Regions from separate parts of the Rhodococcus globerulus genome, predicted to be linked through region 1. Evidence: riboswitches for the same ligand, from Rfam matches in the RefSeq annotation. Region 1 holds a riboswitch; each other region holds the start of a gene.
What was found. Region 1 has a riboswitch for cobalamin ahead of KYT97_RS08790 (ABC transporter substrate-binding protein). Riboswitches for the same ligand answer to the same signal wherever they lie in the genome.
Positions count from the first base shown of each region.

Region 2: linked by a shared signal. The riboswitch ahead of cobN (cobaltochelatase subunit CobN) and the one ahead of KYT97_RS08790 (ABC transporter substrate-binding protein) in region 1 are both predicted to bind cobalamin.
Region 3: linked by a shared signal. The riboswitch ahead of KYT97_RS00615 (VWA domain-containing protein) and the one ahead of KYT97_RS08790 (ABC transporter substrate-binding protein) in region 1 are both predicted to bind cobalamin.
Region 4: linked by a shared signal. The riboswitch ahead of KYT97_RS22740 (CbtB domain-containing protein) and the one ahead of KYT97_RS08790 (ABC transporter substrate-binding protein) in region 1 are both predicted to bind cobalamin.

Region 1 covers NZ_CP079698.1:1,919,531-1,924,742, reverse strand. Annotated here, with positions in the region: gene KYT97_RS08800 (MMPL family transporter) at 1-28, opposite strand, end outside; gene KYT97_RS08795 (hypothetical protein) at 184-684, opposite strand; cobalamin riboswitch at 843-970, shown strand; gene KYT97_RS08790 (ABC transporter substrate-binding protein) at 1,146-2,099, shown strand; gene KYT97_RS08785 (FecCD family ABC transporter permease) at 2,096-3,136, shown strand; gene KYT97_RS08780 (ABC transporter ATP-binding protein) at 3,133-3,900, shown strand; gene KYT97_RS08775 ((2Fe-2S)-binding protein) at 3,897-4,667, shown strand; gene KYT97_RS08770 (error-prone DNA polymerase) at 4,788-5,212, shown strand, end outside.
Region 2 covers NZ_CP079698.1:993,081-998,292, reverse strand. Annotated here, with positions in the region: gene KYT97_RS04435 (precorrin-8X methylmutase) at 1-271, opposite strand, end outside; gene cobG (precorrin-3B synthase) at 291-1,433, opposite strand; cobalamin riboswitch at 1,485-1,615, shown strand; gene cobN (cobaltochelatase subunit CobN) at 1,655-5,212, shown strand, end outside.
Region 3 covers NZ_CP079698.1:144,223-149,434, reverse strand. Annotated here, with positions in the region: gene KYT97_RS00625 (cobyrinic acid a,c-diamide synthase CobB) at 1-364, opposite strand, end outside; gene cobO (cob(I)yrinic acid a,c-diamide adenosyltransferase) at 358-972, opposite strand; gene KYT97_RS00615 (VWA domain-containing protein) at 996-2,897, opposite strand; adenosylcobalamin (AdoCbl) riboswitch at 2,934-3,080, opposite strand; gene KYT97_RS00610 (GNAT family N-acetyltransferase) at 3,133-3,609, opposite strand; gene mqo (malate dehydrogenase (quinone)) at 3,621-5,159, opposite strand.
Region 4 covers NZ_CP079698.1:4,990,188-4,995,399, reverse strand. Annotated here, with positions in the region: gene KYT97_RS22760 (helix-turn-helix transcriptional regulator) at 1-1,516, shown strand, start outside; gene KYT97_RS22755 (HIT family protein) at 1,544-1,960, shown strand; gene KYT97_RS22750 (alpha/beta fold hydrolase) at 1,951-2,688, opposite strand; gene mhuD (mycobilin-forming heme oxygenase MhuD) at 2,733-3,041, shown strand; cobalamin riboswitch at 3,116-3,236, shown strand; gene KYT97_RS22740 (CbtB domain-containing protein) at 3,263-3,457, shown strand; gene KYT97_RS22735 (CbtA family protein) at 3,448-4,212, shown strand; gene KYT97_RS22730 (flavin-containing monooxygenase) at 4,272-5,212, opposite strand, start outside.

The DNA.
Region 1 (5,212 bases):
AAACGACGGTTTGGGCCCAGCGTGTCATTGATCAACTCCGGTGAAATTTTCGGACATGGCCGTACCGACTGTATCGGGGGGAGGGATTCTGTATCCGGGGAGGGATTCTGGGCATGACACACCGTTGCCGCTGAACGTAAGTCACGTTCAGCGGCAACATCGGCTAATACCTGGTGCGTGGAGTCAGCGATTGTCCTTCTTGGCCTGACGCCGTGCACCGGCGGCGATACTGGACGCTTCGAACTTCTTCTTGCCCGGAGAACTACGAGTTTCGTCGACGCGAGCCTTGCCCGCGGACGCGACCTTTCCGTTACCCGTGTCGATGTCGCTGAAGGACGGTGCGTCCTTGCGAGCGCGACCCAGCCGCTCGTCCTTGAGCTCTCGGGCGCTCTGGCGCGAGACCGCTGCCAGCCGGCGGCTCACTCTGCTGAGCGCGTCTTCGAAAACTTCTGCTTTGCCGGCGTTGCGCGCATTTGCCGACTTACCGGATCCGCGTCCCTTCTTCTCGGCCACTTTTGCCGAACCCGCACGTCGGTACAACTTTGTGTACTTGTTGCGGGCTCGACGAATGCGCGTGTGCAGGGCGATCAGTTCGTCTTCGTCGAGTTCGGCAATCTGATCCTTTTTGGTCTCGAGGATCAACACGTATTCGTCCTCGGAAAGGGAATTCAGAATCTTTTTCACGTCTATTCCGATCTGTCCAGAGTTTCCGAATTTCGGTGGTACCGCATGCTAATCCTTTTTCGAGGTCCGTGGCGGAATACCGTGCTCTGGAGAGAGTCCGGAATGTACGCGGCGAGGCCGCCTGCGATTCGGTTCGGATGTGTCAGGCATACTGCTGGAAGCACTTGCAAGCCATGCGTGTGGGGGAAGCCGGTCCAATTCCGGCGCTGACCCGCAACGGTAGGTTCGTTCTCGAATCATCGAGAACGAATGAGCCCGAATGCCCGCCGCGTGGTGTGCGACATCCATTCGTCGTGGTCTACGAACCGGAAGTCCAGCGAGAGCACTGCCCGCGGATTCCCTATACGTGGTGGGTGTTCTCCCAGGATTCTCATTCGTGGCTCTGAGCCCTTTTGCGAGGTCCCGTGTCACTCAAGATTTCCCCCACCCGCGCCGTTGTCGTGTTGATCGCGACTGCGTTGATGGCCGCCGGTTGTTCGAAAGGTGAGGCAACCGAAAACTCTGCGTCGACGGAGTCGTTCGCTCAGCCGGTCAGCATCACCAATTGCGACCGTGAACTGGTCTTCGATTCGCCGCCGCAGAGAATTGTGTCCTTGAACGGCCATGTCACCGAAGCACTTATCGAGATCGGCGCGGGTGACCGCATTGTCGGACGGGCATACAGCGACAACCCGCCCACCGCGGAGACCGCCGAACAGTTCAATAAGATCCCCAGTCTGTCCGATACCTTCCCGAGCGCCGAGCAGATTCTGGACGTGGATCCCGACTTCGTTGTCGGCGGAATGACCAGCGCATTCAACGAGAAGCAGGGAAGATCACGCGACGCGTTTGCCGAGAAAGGGATCAATACCTTCCTCTTCTCGGAATACTGCGGCACCGGTTTCCCCGATATCGGACTGCTCGAGAACGACTACACCCAACTCGGCCGGGTCTTGGGTGTCGAGGATTCCGCTCGCGCCGTAGCCGAACAGATCAGCTCTGGCCTTGACGCAGTCCGCGCGTCGATCGGCGATGCCGCGCCGGTATCCGCGTTCTTCTACGACAGCGGTGAGGATGTTCCGACCACGATCGGTGGCGTCGGCGTCGGGCAACTGGTTGCCGAGTACTCCGGCGTGACAAACATCTTCTCCGAGGGTGCCAAGCCCTACATCGATGCAAGCTGGGAGGCTGTTGCCGAGCGCGCGCCCCAGGCGATCGTCGTCATCGACTACGGAGACAAGACAGCGGATCAGAAGATCGACTTCCTGCGGTCCCAGCCGTTGATGGCAACCACTCCGGCTGTCGCGCAGAACCGATTTGTCGTGGTGCCTCTTGCCGATCTCTTCGAGAGTTCCCGTTTGGTGCGCTCGGCACAGACCATTGCGAGCGCTTTCCATCCGGGTGCTGCTACTGCAGGCACTGACCCGGCGAAGTGACACTTTCACGTTCCGGTTACGGCGCTCTGCTGGCCGGACTGCTGGTAGCCCTGGCAGCCATGCTGGGGTTGGCGGTGTCGTTCGGGTCGGTGCGCATTCCCGTCGGTGACGTGTGGGCGATAGTCGGAGCACGCTTGGCGCCAGGGACTTTCGAGACCTGGTGGACGGCGGCGCGGGAGTCGATAGTGATCGACTCCCGCCTGCCGCGCGCCCTCACCGCTGCCGTGGTGGGTGCGTCGTTGGCGCTCTCAGGTGCGGTGGCACAGGCGGTCACCCGCAATCCGTTGGCCGATCCGTACCTTCTCGGTGTGTCGTCCGGCGCGGGTTTCATGGTGGTGCTGGTTTCCGTGCTGGGTATCGGTGTCGGTGTCCTGGGCGTTTTCACGATTCCCGTCGCGGCCTTTGTCGGCGCGATGATCCCGCTGTTCCTCGCCCTGGTGATCGGTGGCAGATACCCTCAGCCCACGGCGATCATCCTGGTGGGAGTTGCTCTGGCCCAGATCTTCTCGGCGCTCATCACGTTCTGCATTCTGGTTCTGGCCGACGATCGGCACGTGACGTCCGTGATGCACTGGATAGCAGGCGGATTCGGCGATTCGAGATGGTCGACGCTGATCTTCCCGACCGTCGCGCTTGTTGTCGTCGGAGTTGCGTTGCTGCTCAGCGCGCGTTGGATGGACGTCCTGCAGACCGGCGACGACGGCGCCGCAGCCTTGGGTATGAACGTGCGACGCTTCCGCGTGTTGTCACTGCTTGCGGTGTCCGTCCTGGCCGGCGCTGCGGTGAGCGTCGCAGGCGGCATCGGTTTCATCGGATTGCTGATTCCGCACCTTGCGGGATTTGTGGTGGGTACCAGAGCAATCCGTCTGCTTCCCGCCGCCGCATTGCTGGGCGCAGTGGCGATGGTGGCTGCTGACACGGTGGCACGCTCGGTGTCGGAATCGACAGAGCTCCCGGTGGGTGTGATCACTGCCTTGGTGGGAGCGCCGATATTCGTCTGGATGCTCTACCGGCAGTACAGGAGGTTGGAGCAGTGATTCTCGAACTCGTCGACACGCGGGCCCGGCTCGGAAATCGTGAGGTGTTGCACGGCATAGGTTTCCAGGCTTCCGCAGGTGAGATTCTCGGCTTGGTCGGCCCGAATGGCAGTGGCAAGACGACTGCGCTGCGTTGCTGTTACAACGCGCTGACTCCCAGCGGTGGTGCGGTGCTGATCGATCGGGTGGACGCGACGGCATTGTCGCGCAGGGAGATTGCCCGAACCGTCTCGGCCAGTGTTCAGGAACCGGCGGTGTCCGGTGGGCTTTCGGTGCGTGAATCCGTTGCTCTCGGACGCACGCCGCACCGAAATTGGCTGGATCGCACGACGGAGCGAGACGGCAACATCGTGGATCGGTGCATTGAACAGGTCGGTCTCGAGGCACTGGCCGGTAGGGACGTCGCGACGCTCTCCGGTGGTGAGCGTCAGCGCGTATCCATTGCCCGGGCGCTGGCGCAGCAACCGAAGATCCTGTTGTTGGACGAGCCGACCAATCATCTGGACCTGCGGCATCAGCTGATCGTGATGGAGCTGCTCACGGAGTTGGCGTCGCAGGGGTTGGCCGTCGTGGTCACGATGCATGATCTTCGCCTGGCCGTCGAATATTGCGATCGACTGGCGGTGCTCGAGGCGGGAAACTTGCGGGCGTGTGGGCCCACCGCTGCGGTGCTGGAAGAATCGTTGCTGGCCGAGGTATTCGGGATCAAGGCCCGCGTGGAGCACGGGGTGCGTCCGCGGATGGAGATTGTGGGGCTGGCGTGAATGACGAGATAGGCGCGATCTACGCGCGGATGGCGGCGGCGGTTCCGTTTTTCGAAAGCCTCGACGCTTATCCGGCGACCATCCCGGCCGAGGTGATGACGGACCCGGACTGGATGGCAGCGCGCGTCGCGGATACGGCAAAGCGGTGGGGAAGTGACGAGAGCCGGGTCAACGGCACTTTGTGGTGGTATTCGGCCAGTTCCACGTTGACCGGCATCCCGCTCGGAACGGGGTTGGTCACCGGTTTTGCCGCCGATCCGTCGCTGTCCGGGGCCCGGATTTTCCTGCGTGACGACGGCTATCTCGGGGGATTTGTTGCTGCTTCTCTCATCCCGATCACTGTCGGTGTTGACGAGTTGGCTCGGGCGATGCACGAGGCATTGACGCCTGTCATCGAGGTGCTGGCCGAGGTGTCCGGAGTGCGCGCGAAGGCGTTGTGGGCGATCACCACCGATTCCATTGCCAACCGCGCGCTCGATGCGGCAGGCGTACGCCGTGAGCGCGGAAGTGCCTGCGCTGCTGGATTGATCGATGCCCTCCGTAGTGCGGGCGCGCCCATTCCGCGGCCTCGTTTTGTGGATGTGAACGCGGGGGCGAACGCCGCGCGAGTGGAGAATCCGTTGACATCGGTGCCGGCGGGTCGACGACGGTTCACCCAGCGTGCGTCGTGTTGCCTGATCTACGAGGTGCCAGGCGAAGCCAAGTGCACCAGTTGCCCCAAGCGTGCGCCCGAGGATCGTGTGGGGTTGCTTGCCGCTCTTGTTTGACGGATGGCGGGTGAGCTGCCAAACTTGGAGGCATCGAACATAAGTTCGATGCACGATGCGTCTTCCCTCCCAGCATCGCGACTGTTCGCAAAGGCACTGTTCGCAATCGGTGAGGCAAGTATGGGCTGGGGTAATGGACCGCCGACGTGGTCCGAGATGGAACGAGTTCTGTCGGGACGCGCCGGCCGAGTCGAGCACGAAGATCTGTTTCCCGGGGACGGAAACGACAGCCCGGCATGGTCACGCAAGCGTGGGGAGTACACCGCCGGTGAACTCGCTCGCGGCAACAGCACCGTGCCGTACGCCGAACTTCACGCCCATTCTGCGTTCAGTTTTCTCGACGGCGCCTCACCTCCGGAAGAGTTGGTGGAGGAAGCCGTCCGACTGGGCCTGGAAGCTATTGCCGTCACCGATCACGACGGTTTCTACGGAGTGGTGCGGTTTGCCGAGGCTGCTCGAGAATGGGGAATGCGGACGGTGTTCGGGGCGGAGTTGTCCTTGGACTCCACACCGCGAGTGGGGGCGGCCGATCCCGGTGGGACGCA
Region 2 (5,212 bases), 930 kb from region 1:
CGGCGGGCAGACGCTTACGGGTAATGCCGGCGGCGACCATGTTCGCATCACAGAAGATCGGCGCACCCGCTCGCAGGGCAGCCCTCGCGACGGTGACGACGTTGGGTGTGAACGCGATGTCGTCGACCAGGTCGACCTGACCACTCGCATGGATCATCCGCACAACAGCTTGCGAGACATCCGCCGGAAAACGGCTCAGGTCGGCTTCGGCCCGAATTGTGGCAAAGGACTGGCGATAAATTTCTGCGCCGTCACGGATGTACTCGATCATGGGGCACAGGATAGAGGTATCACTGATCGGTCTGATTCACCCGGTAACCGTCGGTCGTCGCAATCACGTCGGCTACTTTCGCGCGGGGGCGCCCGCAGGAACGGTCACAGCCCGCCCAGTGCTGCCGGCCTTCGATCGGTAGTGAGCCCTGCTCGACGGCTTCGATGGCGTCCGCCCGGACATCGGCGAGCGACTTCTCGCATCCAGGGCTTCCGGTGCAGGCTGTGACGTCGAGCCACGGCGAATTCTCGTCGAAGATCAAGCCCATCGGAGCGAGAACTCGCACCACCTGCTCGGCTGCGCCTTCGTCGAGATCGAAGATCATGATCGAGCGCCACGGCGTCACGACCACGGGTTTTTCGATGGCGGCGAGGAATTCGGCGAGTCGTGCATCCAGGAGTCCGAAGCGGAGTCCGCCGCCTAATGCGACGGTTCCGTCGCGTTGTTCGAGCCATCCGATCGACGGCCCCGCATCCGGGGCGAGGTCGACGGCACCGGCAAATTCCGCTGAAAGGCCCAGATGATCGATCGTTCGAGCGATTCCGTCTGGCACTTCGGCCAGTCGCCAGTGCTTGTCCCGAAGATTCAGGAACGCGTGCGCGGCCTCGAGGAGCAACGGCACAGCGTCGTCGACATGGACAAGGTGGTTCGTGCGATGCCCCGCGAGGACGAGTGAGTGCTCGGATTCGCTGTGGGCGTGCAGTCCGAAATCGCCGTGCAGACCGCTGATGTCGCCGCGGCCGTCGTCGAGTGTGAACAGTGTTCGTCCTGGTAGCTGCGCCAACGCGGGGTCCGACTGCACCGCCGCGTCAAGAGTGCGAACCAGCTCACGCACATCGGCGACACCCCCGATTCGGCCGGACAGCGGCGACGCCAGAATGTTGCGAACCCGCTCATGCGTTGCCGAGGGGAGCAAACCAGCGGACGCGATCCGGTCGGCGAATACGCGGGGGTCCTTGACGGCTCGGAGCTGAATATTCCCACGTGAGGTGAGTTCCATCTGACCGTTGCCCACGTCGCGGGCAGCCTCGGCCAGCGTTTGCAATTGGTGTGGAGCCAAAGCGCCGCCGGGTAGGCGCACGCGCGCCAACGGGCCGTCTGCGGCCTGGTGGACCTGCAGCGCTCCAGGGCACGCGTCTGGCTGAGAACGGTCTGTGGACATGGTTCAAGGGTACGACCGTGCAGAGCACGGACCCGCGACCGGTAGCATCACGGTCAACCAGTGACAGCAGGTGAGGAAACCGGTGAGATTCCGGTGCGGTCGCGCCACTGTGAGTGTGTACAAGCGGAAGTGTTTCCGTTCGTAAACACGAGTCAGACCCTCAACTGCTGTCCATGAAAGATCTTTTTCACGGGGCGCGAAACCCCAGGAAGGTTTCACCTGTGATTCTTCTGCTCTCGACGTCCGACACCGATCTGCTGAGCGCTCGCGCAAGCCAGGACAACGGAGACGGCGTTTCGTATCGCTGGGCAAACCCCTCCAGGCTGCTGGTTTCCGAGGATCTACCCGGCTTGCTCGACGGCGTCGATCTTGTGATCGTGCGCATCCTCGGCAGCCGTCGGAGCTGGGAAGACGGTCTGGACATGGTCCTGGCCAGTGGCCTGCCCGTCGTGGTGCTCGGCGGCGAACACGCGCCTGATGCCGACCTCATGGAGTGCTCGACTGTCTCCCCGGGCGTTGCGGCTGAAGCGCACAATTACCTGGCCGAGGGCGGCGCAGACAACCTGGCGCAGCTGCACCACTTCCTGTCCGACACAGTGCTGCTCACCGGTCACGGCTTCGAGGCCCCGACGCGGCTGCCGTCGTGGGGAATCGCTGAATTTGCCCCCGACATCAGCGACAACAGTGGTCCCGTCATCGCGGTTCTCTACTACCGCGCCCAGCACCTCGCCGGGAATACCCGCTACGTCCAGGCGCTCTGCGACGCGATTGCCGATGCCGGCGGCACCGCGCTCCCGATCTACTGCGCCTCGCTGCGCAGCGCCGAAGCCGAATTGCTGACCACACTTCGCCGGGCCGACGCCATGGTCGTGACGGTTCTCGCGGCCGGCGGAACCAAGCCGGCCACCGCATCCGCGGGCGGCGACGACGAAGCGTGGGACGTGGCAGCACTCGCCGCATTGGACGTTCCGATCTTGCAGGGACTGTGCCTGACCAGCAGCCGCGCCACCTGGGATGCCAACGACGACGGATTGTCGCCGCTCGATGTCGCGACGCAGGTTGCGGTCCCCGAATTCGACGGACGCATCATCACGGTGCCGTTCTCGTTCAAGGAAATCGATTCCGACGGACTGTCCACGTACATGCCTGATCCGGAGCGCGCAGCCCGCGTGGCCGGCATCGCGGTGCGTCACGGCAAGTTGCGTCATATTCCGACGCCGGAGCGCCGTGTTGCCTTGATGCTGTCGGCCTACCCCACCAAGCACGCTCGCATCGGCAATGCCGTTGGCCTCGATACACCTGCCAGCGCAATCGACCTGCTCACCGAAATGCGTAGCGCTGGTTACGATCTCGGACCCACCGACGGACCGGACTCGGTTCCCGGGTTGGCCGCCAAGGATGGCGACGCGCTGATTCACGCGTTGATCGCCGCAGGCGGGCAGGATCCCGACTGGCTCACGGCCGAGCATCTCGAGGGCAACCCGATCCGCATTTCGGCGGCGCGATACCGCGAGTGGTTCGCCACCCTGCCTGAAGATCTGCGCAGTGGTGTCGAGGAGCACTGGGGCGAAGCGCCCGGCGAGCTGTACGTCGATCGCTCGCAGGACCCGGACGGCGAAATCGTCATTGCGGCACTGCGATTCAACAACATCGTGCTCATGGTCCAGCCGCCGCGGGGATTCGGTGAAAAGCCTGTCGCGATCTACCACGATCCTGATCTGCCACCGAGCCACCACTACCTCGCCGCGTACCGCTGGATCGCTGCAACCCCGGATAACGGCGGATTTGGTGCCGACGCGGTTGTTCACCTGGGCAAGCACGGAAACCTCGAATGGCTGCCAGGCAAGACGCTCGGCATGTCCAGCAACTGCGGCACCGACGCCGCTCTCGGTGACCTGCCCCTTATCTACCCGTTCCTGGTCAACGACCCGGGTGAGGGAACCCAGGCAAAGCGTCGGGCGCACGCGACGCTCGTCGATCACCTGATCCCACCGATGGCCCGCGCCGAAAGCTACGGCGACATTTCCCGCCTCGAACAACTACTCGACGAGCACTCCAACATCTCCGCGCTGGACCCGTCCAAGCTCCCGGCCATCCGCCAGCAGATCTGGACCCTGATGCGGGCCGCCAAGATGGACCACGACCTCGGACTTGCCGAACGTCCCGAAGAAGACGTGTTCGACGACATGCTCCTGCACGTGGACGGCTGGCTGTGCGAGATCAAGGACGTCCAGATCCGCGACGGTCTGCACATTCTCGGCCGCGCACCCGAGGGCGACGCCGAGATCGAACTGGTCCTCGCGATGCTGCGGGCACGCCAGATGTGGGGCGGCGAGCAGAGCGTCCCAGGTCTGCGCGAGGCTCTCGGACTCAGCGAAGACGGCGACGAATCACGTAATCGCGTCGACGACATCGAAGAAAAGGCGCACGCTCTGGTTCGCGCGATGTCGGAAGCCGCGTGGAATCCTGCTGCGGCAGAAGAACTCAGCGACGACCTCACCGTCGTGAAGATCCTTCAGTTCGCCGCCACTGAAGTGGTTCCGCGCCTGCGACAGACGAACAACGAGATCAAGCAGGTCCTGCACGCGCTCGACGGCGGTTTCATCGCGGCCGGTCCGAGTGGCTCACCGCTGCGCGGATTGATCAACGTGCTCCCCACTGGTCGCAACTTCTACTCGGTCGATCCCAAAGCAGTTCCCTCGCGATTGGCGTGGGAGACCGGCCAGGCAATGGCGGAGTCTCTCGCCGCGCGCTACCTGGCCGATCACGGCGAGTACCCGCGCTCGGTGGGGCTGTCCGTGTGGGGTACCGCCGCCATGCGTACCTCAGGCGACGACATCGCAGAAGTGTTTGCACTCCTCGGTGTTCGCCCCGTCTGGGACGAAGCCAGCCGACGCGTCGTCAACCTCGAGGTCATCGACCTCGAAGAACTCGGCCGCCCGCGTATCGATGTCACAGTCCGCATCTCCGGCTTCTTCCGCGACGCGTTCCCGCACGTCCTGGCGCTCCTCGACGACGCTGTCCAGTTGGTCGCAGCGCTGGACGAAACGGATGAGCAGAACTACATCCGCGCCCACGCCCAGGCAGACCTCGCCGAACACGGAGACGCGCGACGTGCAACCACGCGTATTTTCGGCTCCAAGCCCGGAACCTACGGCGCTGGTCTGCTGCAACTCATCGACTCCAAGACGTGGCGCGGCGACGACGACCTGGCCGATGTGTACACCACGTGGGGCGGCTTTGCGTACGGCCGCGGCCTCGACGGGATCCCCGCCGCCGACGACATGCGCAGCGCGTACCGTCGAATCAACGTGGCGGCCAAGAACACTGACACGCGTGAGCATGACATCGCGGATTCCGACGACTATTTCCAGTACCACGGCGGCATGGTCGCAACCGTGCGTGCGCTGACCGGAAAGTCGCCCGAGGCATACATCGGCGACAGCACTCGCCCGGAATCGGTTCGCACACGGACACTTTCGGAGGAAACGGCGCGCGTGTTCCGCGCTCGCGTTGTCAATCCGCGGTGGCTCGACGCGATGCGCCGTCACGGCTACAAGGGTGCGTTCGAAATGGCAGCCACCGTCGACTACCTCTTCGGATACGACGCCACCACCAATGTTGTTGCGGACTGGATGTACGAGAAGCTGGCCGAAACCTACGTCCTGGACGAGCAGAACCAGAAGTTCATGACGCAGTCCAATCCGTGGGCATTGCACGGTATCGCCGAACGACTTCTCGAAGCTGCTGAGCGCAAGATGTGGGAGCACCCGGAGCAG
Region 3 (5,212 bases), 1.8 Mb from region 1:
CCAGAACCACGGCCACCTGCGCCGTCGACCCTTCTGCGGATGCCTGCGCATTGGCTTCGTCGATCTTGCCGTCGAAGAGGCCCATGACGCCTTCGACCACCGCGATATCGCAGTCGGCGGTGCCGTGCTGATAGAGCGGAGCGATGCGTTCTTCGCCGACGAGCACCGTGTCGAGGTTGCGACCCGGCCTTCCCGCCGCAAGTCCGTGATAGCCCGGGTCGATGTAATCCGGACCAACCTTGAACGGTGCAACACTGCTGCCGGATCGCCGGAGTGCACCGATCAATCCCGTTGCCACCGTGGTCTTTCCGCTACCCGATGCGGGTGCGGCGATAACAACGGCGGGAGTGGACGAACTCACCATTCGATGCCTCGCTGGCCCTTTCGGCCGGCGTCCATCGGGTGCTTGATCTTGGTCATCTCGGTCACCAGGTCGGCTGCGTCGATCAACGCCTGCGGCGCGTCACGGCCGGTGATCACCACATGCTGATTTCCCGGCCGATCACGCAGGGTCTGCACAACCTCGTCGACGTCGACCCATCCCCATTTGAGCGGATAGGTGAACTCGTCGAGGACGTAGAAACGGTGCGTTTCGTCGGCGAGGCGACGGGCGATCTCCTGCCATCCCTCCGCAGCTGCTGCCGCATGGTCTTCCTCGCTACCCGCTTTACGAGTCCACGACCAGCCCTCACCCATCTTGTGCCACTGCACCGGACCGCCGACGCCACTCTCGTCGTGCAGGTTTCCGAGTGCGCGGAAGGCGGCTTCCTCGCCGACTTTCCACTTTGCGCTCTTCACGAACTGGAAGACGCCGATGTCGAATCCCTGGTTCCAGGCACGCAGCGCCATCCCGAATGCTGCGGTGGACTTGCCCTTTCCCGGTCCGGTGTGGACGGCAAGCACCGGCGCGTTGCGACGCTGACGTGTGGTCAATCCGTCGTCGGGGACAGTGTCGGGAACGCCTTTAGGCATGGTGATCTCCTGAAATGAAAACGTTAGGCGGCGGCGCGGACGACACCCGCGACCTGCTGAGCTGACAATTCGGCAAGGCGGACGCATCCACCTCGTAGTTCTCGGGCCAATTCGGCGGCCAACCCCAAACGGACGAGCCCGGTTTCGCAGTCCACGACGATCGAAGCGACCGATGCATCGGCCAGTAAGTGCGCGGCAACGCGAGCGCGGTGCAGCGCGTCCTTGCCGCCGGTGGCACGCCCGTCTGTCAGCGCAACCATGAGCGCGCGGCGCTGCGGATCCCTGAGCCGCTCACGCAGAATCACCTCACGGGCACGCAAGAAGCCTTCTGCGAGTGGTGATTTGCCACCTGTTCGCATGGACTGCAACCGGCGAACAGCGATGTCCACGGACGACGTCGGCGGCAGAACCAGTTCGGCTTCGCGGCCCCGGACGGTGATAACGGCCACCTTGTCGCGGCGCTGGTAAGCGTCGCGCAGGAGCGAGACAACGGCGCCCGTCACAGCGGAGAGCCGGTCGCGCGCCGCCATCGACCCCGACGCGTCCACCACGAACACGATCAGATTGCCCTCGCGCCCTTCACGAATCGCGCCTCGCAGGTCGGCCGGCGCCAACCGCAGACGGCCCTCCGTCCGGCCCCGCGCAATCTGCGATTCCGCAGCGGCAAACACCGTGCTCGTCAGGTGCAGACCGTGCCCGCGGTCGGTGGTGGACCGCACGACGCGTCCACGCGACGACGTGGAGCGCGAACGCCGGCCTGGCGCACCCTCACCGACACCAGGAACTTCGAGAAGTTTGGCCTTGAACGCACTGCTCGGCGGCGCAGACGGTCGATCGGTGGCGCGAACTCCCCCGCCCGGACCGTCCGGATCGTCTTGCGGCCCATCATCGTCGGGGCCGTCATCATCAGGGCCCCCGTCATCGGGTTCATCGCCGTCAGGTTCGCCGCCTTCAGGATTCTCGGGTGGTTCAGGCTCGCCGGCCCGAGCATCCTCGTCTGCACGATCCATCGCGTCGTCGAGTTGCTGCTGATCGAGGCCCGGCTCGTCGAAGGGATCGCGACGGCGGCGGTGCGGCAGTGTCAGTTCCGCTGCGACTCGTACGTCTTCCTCGGCGACCTCGCTGCCGCCACGCCAGGCAGCATGAGCGGTGGCAGTACGGGCGAGAACAAGATCGGCGCGCATACCGTCCACGTCGAACGACGCGCACAGCGACGCGATGCGCCGAAGTTCGCGGTTGCTCAGCTCCACGCCATCCAGTTTGTCACGCGCAGAAAGGATTTCGGCGGCGAGTTCCTGATCGGCCGGCGCATACCTGCGGGCAAACGCCTGTGGATCGCGCTCGTAGTCGAGGCGTCGTCGCACTACCTCCATCCGCACATCCACGTCGCGAGACGCCGACACGTCGACCGCCAGACCAAAACGATCCAGCAGCTGTGGACGCAGTTCTCCCTCTTCGGGATTCATTGTTCCGACGAGGACGAACTTCGCGGCGTGGGAGTGCGAAATTCCGTCCCGCTCGACATGCACTCGGCCCATCGCGGCCGCGTCGAGAAGAACGTCCACCAGGTGGTCGTGCAGGAGATTCACTTCGTCGACGTACAGAACCCCCTGATGCGCCGCGGCCAGGAGTCCGGGCTGGAAGGCGCGCTCACCGTCGCGTAATACCTTCTCGAGGTCGATCGAGCCGATCACGCGGTCCTCCGTCGCCCCGACGGGCAGTTCGACCAGCCTGGCCGGACGCGTCACACCGGCGTCGTCGACAGCCGGTAGCAAAGCCGTCAAGGCTCGAACGACGGTGGATTTTGCCGTGCCCTTTTCACCGCGAACCAGCACGCCACCGATTCCGGGGTGTACGGCGCACAGGATCAACGCCAATCGCAGTTGGTCCTGGCCTACTACCGCGCTGAACGGGAAACCCGCCACCGCTGCCTGATCGTCTTCTACACGCACGTCGACATCCCTCCACCTCTCGGTTTCCTCGCCGAGAACTTGGCTTCATCCGAACGTCGCGGCAATCTGGCTGAGATCTCGTGAGATCTTTACAGTGGCGGGACCGCACCTGAATCGAACAGGACTTCCCCGCGAGCATTCGGTATCGAAAAAACCCTAGTCGGCCCACAATTGCGTGAGCCGACTGGGTCGGGTGTATGACTGCGTTTCAGCTGGCAAGCACAAACGCCTCGCCGCCACCGCGGCGCATCGGGGTGTGCGGAATACCGTCCTCGATAAATTCTTCGCCGTCAGCTTTGAAGCCGTGCTTGCTGTACATGTCGACCAGATAGGTCTGAGCGTTGATGCGGCACGGCGCTTCGCCCACTTCGGCCAGCGCAGCTTGCAGCAATCGCGTCGTATGGCCCTGTCCGCGTGCTTCACGTGACGTGCAGAGTCGACCGATTCGGAAGCTCTTCGTGCCGTCGTCGTGCTCTTCGAGGAGGCGCAGAGTGCACACCACCTCGCCGTCCTGCTCCAGCCAGAAATGGCGGGTTTCCGTCAGCAGGTCCCGCCCGTCCAACTCGGGGTACGGGCAGGCCTGCTCGACGACAAATACTTCTACCCGAAGCTTCAACAACTCGTAGAAAGTCTTGTTGTCGAGGTCGAGTGCCCATGAACGCTTCAATGCTGCTGTTGCCGTCATGGTTGCGACTATCACACAGTTGCAGCGGTCTCCGCGACCGGAAGAGAATCGGTTGACGCCGAGGAATCGAGCTCGAGCACCTTCGAGGACCAATCCCAGACCTGGTTGAAAAGTCCTTCGTTGTCGGTGAGCTTGACGCCGATGGACGGAACCATCTCGCGCAGCTTGCCCTTCCAGCCCTGGAATTCGGTCGGGAAGCAGCGCTCGAGCACGTCGAGCATCGCGGGAACAGCCGTCGACGCGCCTGGTGACGCACCGAGCAGTCCGGCAATGCTTCCGTCTTCGGCAGCCACCACGGCGGTACCGAATTCGAGGACGCCGCCCTTGCCCTTGGCCCGGCGAATCACCTGGACACGCTGGCCTGCGGTGATGAGCTCCCAGTCCTTGGTCTCCGCCTTGGGCGCAAATTCACGCAGATCCCAGATGCGTCCGGTTTCGCTCTTGGTGAGCTCACTGACCAGGTACTTGACCAGACCGAGTTCGCTGACGCCGACGCCGAGCATCGAGAGGATGTTGTTGGGCTTGACCGAACCGGGCAAGTCCGTGAAGCGACCCTGCTTGAGGAACTTGGGCGACCAGCCGGCGTACGGTCCGAACAGCAGGCCTGGCTTGTTGCCGATGACACGCGTGTCGAGGTGCGGAACCGACATGGGCGGAGCGCCGACGGCAGCTTTGCCGTAGACCTTGGCGCTGTGCTGGTCGATCAGCTCAGGGTTGGTGCATCGCAGGAACGCGCCGCTGACGGGGAAACCGCCGAAGCCCTTGGCTTCCTTGATGCCCGACTTCTGCAGCAGGTGCAGAGCGCCGCCACCGGCTCCGACGAACACGAATCGTGAACGCACGACGCGCTTTTCACCGGTGCGACGGTTGGTGACCTTGACGGTCCACGTCTTGTCGGAGTTCTGGGTGAGGTTGGTGACCTCGTGACCGAAGTACATGTTGCCGCCGGTCTTGCCGATGTAGCCGACGAGCTGCTTGGTGAGCGCTCCGAAGTCGACGTCGGTGCCGTCCTGGCTCCAGTTGAGGGCGATGGGATCCGAGAAGTCGCGGCCCTTTGCCATCAGCGGCAGGCGCTTGGTGAACTCGGCCGGATCGTCGATGTACTCCATGCCACGGAAGAGCGGGTGGCCGACAAGTGCGTCGTAGCGGGCACGCAGGTACTTGGCGTTTGCCTCGCCGTGAACGAAGCTCACGTGCGCGATGGGGTTGATGAATTCCTTGGGCTGCGTCAACACGCCCTGCTCGACAGCGTGTGCCCAGAACTGCCGGGACACCTGGAACTGCTCGTTGACGTTGACGGCCTTCTTGATGTCGACCGTGCCGTCCGAGTTCTCGGGGGTGTAGTTGAGCTCACAGAGCGCGGAGTGACCGGTTCCCGCGTTGTTCCACGGGTCGCTGCTCTCGGCTGCGACGGCGTCGAGCCTCTCGAAGGTCGAGATCGACCAGTCCGGCTGCAGCTGGCGCAACAATGCACCAAGCGTGGCACTCATGATGCCCGCACCTACGAGCACTACATCCGTCTTCGTCTCTACCGCGTTCTGATTCGACACTGGAGAATCGACTTCCTTGTCATTAGCCGTGCGCGCATCCGCCTGCTGTGTTA
Region 4 (5,212 bases), 3.1 Mb from region 1:
TGGCGACTGGGATCTTGCCATCAATATTATCGAAAATAATTGGGTAACAATGCTTTCCGAAAGCTTTGATATCGTACGCCGCGCATTGCAACAGATACCGCCCGCAACGGCGAAGAAGAGTTCGATTGCTCTGGCGGGCCGCGACCTGTTCACTATGCAGCCGGGCGACATCCCCAAGCCGATCACCGCGCTGCCTCGCTCTGCCGAAGAACTCCGAGCGATCGGCGCAAGCAAGGACGCCCGCGACGTACTCAATGTCGGCTGTGTTCACTCGATCAGGCTGCGCGTCGCCGGAAAATACGGGCCTGCAGCCGAAACGACCCGCCGCCTGGCCCAGATCAGCAGAAGCGCTCTCGCTACGAACCCCGACGACATCAGCCCGCAACTCCCGTTGATGCGCGTGCAATGGGGTATCACCTTTCAACTGAGCGGACGGTTCGCCGAATCCACCACCGAGATGCGCATGGCGTACTGGGGCGGTGAATCACAAGGCATCGACTTCATCGCCCGCAATGCGGCGGGAGGTGTAGCCATGAATTGGGCGATTGTCGGGGAACCCACTCTGTCACAGGGATGGTCACGGCTCGAGCGCAAACATCCGAACACATATGGATGGCTCCACTCGATGGTACGAACGCCAGGACTGGTAGCCCGTGCGTTGACTGCACTGTGCACTCTCGACCTCCAGGATGCACGTGAGGCCGTCGCAACCCTGGGAGAGCCCGACAACAACGAGGAACTGTGGGCATTTGTCCTCTACACGCACTGCCAGTACGCACTCGCCTGCCGTGAAGAAGCCGCAGCTATCACGTTGCTGCGCAGGGCAATTTCCGACAACCCCACAAAGCTGAAACCCGATTCGTTTGCGCTACCGTTGTTGCGCTCCACCAAAATCGATCTCGCCCTCGCGCTCGGGGACGGAAACTTGGCAATGGCACTGTCGTCGGACATTGCCGAGCCGGCCGCCAACCCCTGGACACTGGTTTCCGTCGCGCGCCTGTATCAGCGGGCCGGTCAGAATGAATCTGCAATCGCGCTGTGCCACCAATTCGATTGGGCGCGAGAGTCGTACCCACGCCCACAAATCGAGGCACTCCTGATTCAAGCCGTCGCGCATTCGCGAGGTGGCGAGCCGCGACGCGCCGCCGAAGCCTGGTCGAATGCCTGCAGCATCGCAGACCAAACCGGCAATCTCCGATCGTTCTCGACCATATCTCGACACGACGTCGATCACCTTGAATCCATAGCGGGTACCGGATCGAGCGCACTTGCCAAATTCCTGAAACTTGCTCCAGGAGAAACATTTCCACACGAACTGAACCTGGTCACCTTGACCGAGCGAGAAAGACAGGTTCTTGATCTGATCGCGTCCGACGCCAGTTTGACGGAGATGGCAAACGCACTCTTCATCTCCGTCAACACGGTCAAGACGCAGGTGCGCACGCTGTACCGAAAGCTTCAAGTCCACAATCGACGCGAAGCACTCGCACGCGGACGGGAGCTACGTCTGCTCTGATCCACCGACGGGATACATTCTGTAGTCATGAGCCATACCTGCGTCTTCTGCAACATCATCTCGGCAGACGAGCCCGCAATTCGTGTTTTCGAAACCGAAACCGTGCTCGCTTTTCTCGACGCCCGCCCGGTCAGTCGCGGACACACCCTTGTTGTGCCCAAACGCCACGCCACCAACCTCGACGGACTCGAAAACCACGAGGGCGCAGAGATGTTCCGGGTAGGCACACTCATCGCCGGCGCGCTGCGGAGCTGCGACATCGCCGCAGACGGCGTCAACATCCTGGTCAACGACGGTCGTGCTGCCGGTCAGACCGTCTTTCACTCCCATCTGCACGTCGTGCCGCGACACAGCGGAGACAAAGCCAAGTTCGCAGCCGGGCTCCTGGCGAGGCGAGCCGTCGAACTCGAAGAAGCGGGAGCGTCGATCCGAAGTCAGCTCTGATCAACCAGGAACGCCGTCACTTCGTCGCGGTACCGGTCTGGTTGATCATCGTGGACAAGGTGACCGGCGTCGGCAATGCGCACATACCGAGTCCCCGGACGCTCTGCCATCTCGCGCATCTGGCCTTGCGGGGTAATCGTGAACTCACCCTCGACGAGAAGGGTGGGCACCTCGATTGCACTCCACTGATCCCAGAAATGTCGCGTGCCCCATTCTTCCGAGATATCGCGGAAGGTCGACACGTCACCGTGCAGGTACCACCCGTCGTCGCGGCGGTCGAACGAATCCAGAAAGTATTGTCCCGCAACCGGACCGAAGAATTCCTTCACCGCGTCATCGGTGGCAAACGGCTGCGGCCACGACGACACCATCTGAGCCCAGTCCTCCGCAGTGCGCCCGCGGAAATCCGGTGCCATGTCCTCGAGAACCAACGCACGCACTCGGTCCGGATGTGCGGCGGCAAAACACCACGCGTGCAGGGCACCCATCGAGTGCCCGATCACGATCATCGGCTCGTCGATGATCGTGACGGCCGACGCAAGGTCTTCGACAAAGGCCTCGGTCGTCAATTCTGCGGGCGCCGGCCGTCCGTGACCGGCCGCGTCGAACGTGTAGACGTGGCCGAACTCGCGAATCCAGGGCACATGGCGGCGCCACGTCCGGGCACTACCCATGAGGCCGTGCAACAACAGAATCGGCTGGCCGGTACCACCTTCGTCATGCAACACGAATGTCACCGTACGCGGTGGAGCCGCGCGGTAATGTCGCTTACATGGCAGTCGTGAAGATCAATGCAATCGAAATCCCCGAGGGCGCGGGCCCCGAACTGGAAAAGCGCTTCGCAGCACGCGCTCATGCCGTGGAGAACTCTCCCGGATTCCTCGGATTCCAGCTCCTGCGCCCCACCGCCGGAGAGAACCGCTACTTCGTGGTCACGCAGTGGGAAAACGAAGAGGCGTTCGCCGACTGGCGTGACGGCCCGGCCCGCGCAGCGCACTCGGGTGAGCGCGCCAAGCCCGTCGCCTCGGGAGCGTCGCTGCTCGAGTTCGAGGTCGTTCTGGACGTCCCCGCCAAGAGTTGATCCGTGATCGTGAAGGGTTTTGGTCGCCTAGCGAACAAAATCCTTCACGATTTTCGTGTGTTCACTGCTAAAGTGCGCTCTGTACACGCGATGGTCGACAGGAATCCGGTGAAAGCCCGGAGCGGTCGCGCCACTGTAATTCGAGGTGAAACCACCTCGACAGCCAGACACTCCGGCCATCGCATTTGACCTAGGGGACGCGAAAATCCCAGGAGGCTTCGATGGCACTCGCCTACTCTCCCGACTCGTCGATCGATTCGACTCGTCTTGCCTTCCTCGCCGCAGCTGTTGTGCTGTTCGCGATGCTGGCTCTCTACCTGGTCGGATTCGACCAGGGCGCAATCTCACGCACAGGCATGTACATGCATGAGCTGATGCACGACGGACGCCACTTGATGGGCCTCCCGTGCCACTAGTCGACAATTTCACGAAGCTTCTGATTCGTGGCTTGTTGGCTGGTTTGATCGCAGGCATCCTTGCCGGCGGAGTTGCATTTGTGCTGGGTGAACCGCACGTCAACGCTGCCATCGCGATCGAAGAAGCCAACAGTGCCGCCGGCGAAACTGCCGGACACTCGCACGGCGACGAAGAAGCTCCACTCGTCAGTCGTGACGGTCAACGCGCTGGACTCTTCCTCGCAACGTCGCTCGCGGGCTTGGCCCTCGGTGCCATCTTCGCCGTAGTCGCCAACTACGCGCGGCGGATCACCACCATGTCCGGACCGTTGTTGGTGATGGCCATCGCACTGGGAGGCTGGCTCGCCATCGAGGCGGTGCCCTTCTTCAAGTACCCGGCCAACCCACCAGCCGTCGGCGATCCCGACACGATCAACCAGCGAACCTGGCTGTGGCTCGCGACCGTGATCCTCGGACTGCTGGCCGTCACCGCGGCCGCCGCGGCGGCAAAAGCTGTATCCGCCCACGAGTTCCTCAGTGTGCGCGTCGCCGCTCCGGTGGCTGCGTTCCTTGTCATCGTGGCAATCGGTTACCTCTCGCTGCCCACGATCAACGAGGTGGGCGACGACTTCCCGGCAACTCTGCTGTGGGAGTTCCGCCTCTCGTCCCTCGCTACACAGGCAACCTTGTGGCTTGCACTCGGATTGGCATTTGCCTTCCTCACCGAGCGCGCGACCAAGGATGCCGATGTCGCGAAAAAGTTCGCCCTGCGCTGACCCTGCTGTGCGCCTTTGTTAACCACGGGCGGTTAACAAAGGCGCACAGCAGTTTGTTTTCAGCTCAGATGATGCACTTCCTGCAGCCCGTACACCGGCGTCGGAATGCCCTCGTAGCGCGCCTTCAACTGCAGCGCCAGATACAGCGAGTAGTGGCGAGACTGATGCAGATTGCCGCCGTGAAACCACAGCGCTTCCTGCTGCGTCGGCTTCCACATGTTGCGCTGCTCGCCCTCCCACGGTCCTGGATCCTTGGTGGTGTTCGACCCCAGGCCCCAGACCTTGCCCACCTTGTCGGCAGTGTCCTGACCGATCAGATCGGCCACCCAGCCGTTCATCGAGCCGTAGCCGGTTGCGTAGACCACCACGTCGGCCGGTAGTTCCGTTCCGTCTTCGAGAATCACGCTGTTCTCGGTCAGCTCACAAATGTTGCCGTGCGCGAGCTTGATGTCCCCGTTCGCGACCAGTTCGGCAGCGCCGACGTCGATGTAGTAACCCGAGCCGCGTCGTAGGTACTTCATGAACAGGCCAGAACCGTCGTCGCCCCAGTCGTGCTCGAAGCCGGCCTTTTCGAGGCGATCGTAGAAGTCCTTGTCGCGCTCACGGATTGCGTCGTACACCGGGATCTGGAACTCGTGCATGATCCGGTACGGCAGCGAACCGAACGTGAGGTCGGCCTTGTGTGTCGTCATACCGGCGGCGAGTGCGCGTTCCGAATACAGATCACCCAAGCCCAGATCCATCAGCGAATCCGACTTCACGATGTGCGTCGAACTGCGCTGCACCATCGTCACGTCGATGCCGTTCTCCCACAGAGCGCCGCAGATGTCGTGCGAGGAGTTGTTCGCCCCGATGACCACAACCTTCTTGCCCACGTACTGATCCGGGCCGGGGTGCTTGCTCGAGTGGTGCTGATCGCCCAGGAACTTGTCCTGCCCGGGGAAGGTCGGAACATTGGCCTTGCCGGACATACCGGTCGCCATCACCAACTGCTTGGGAC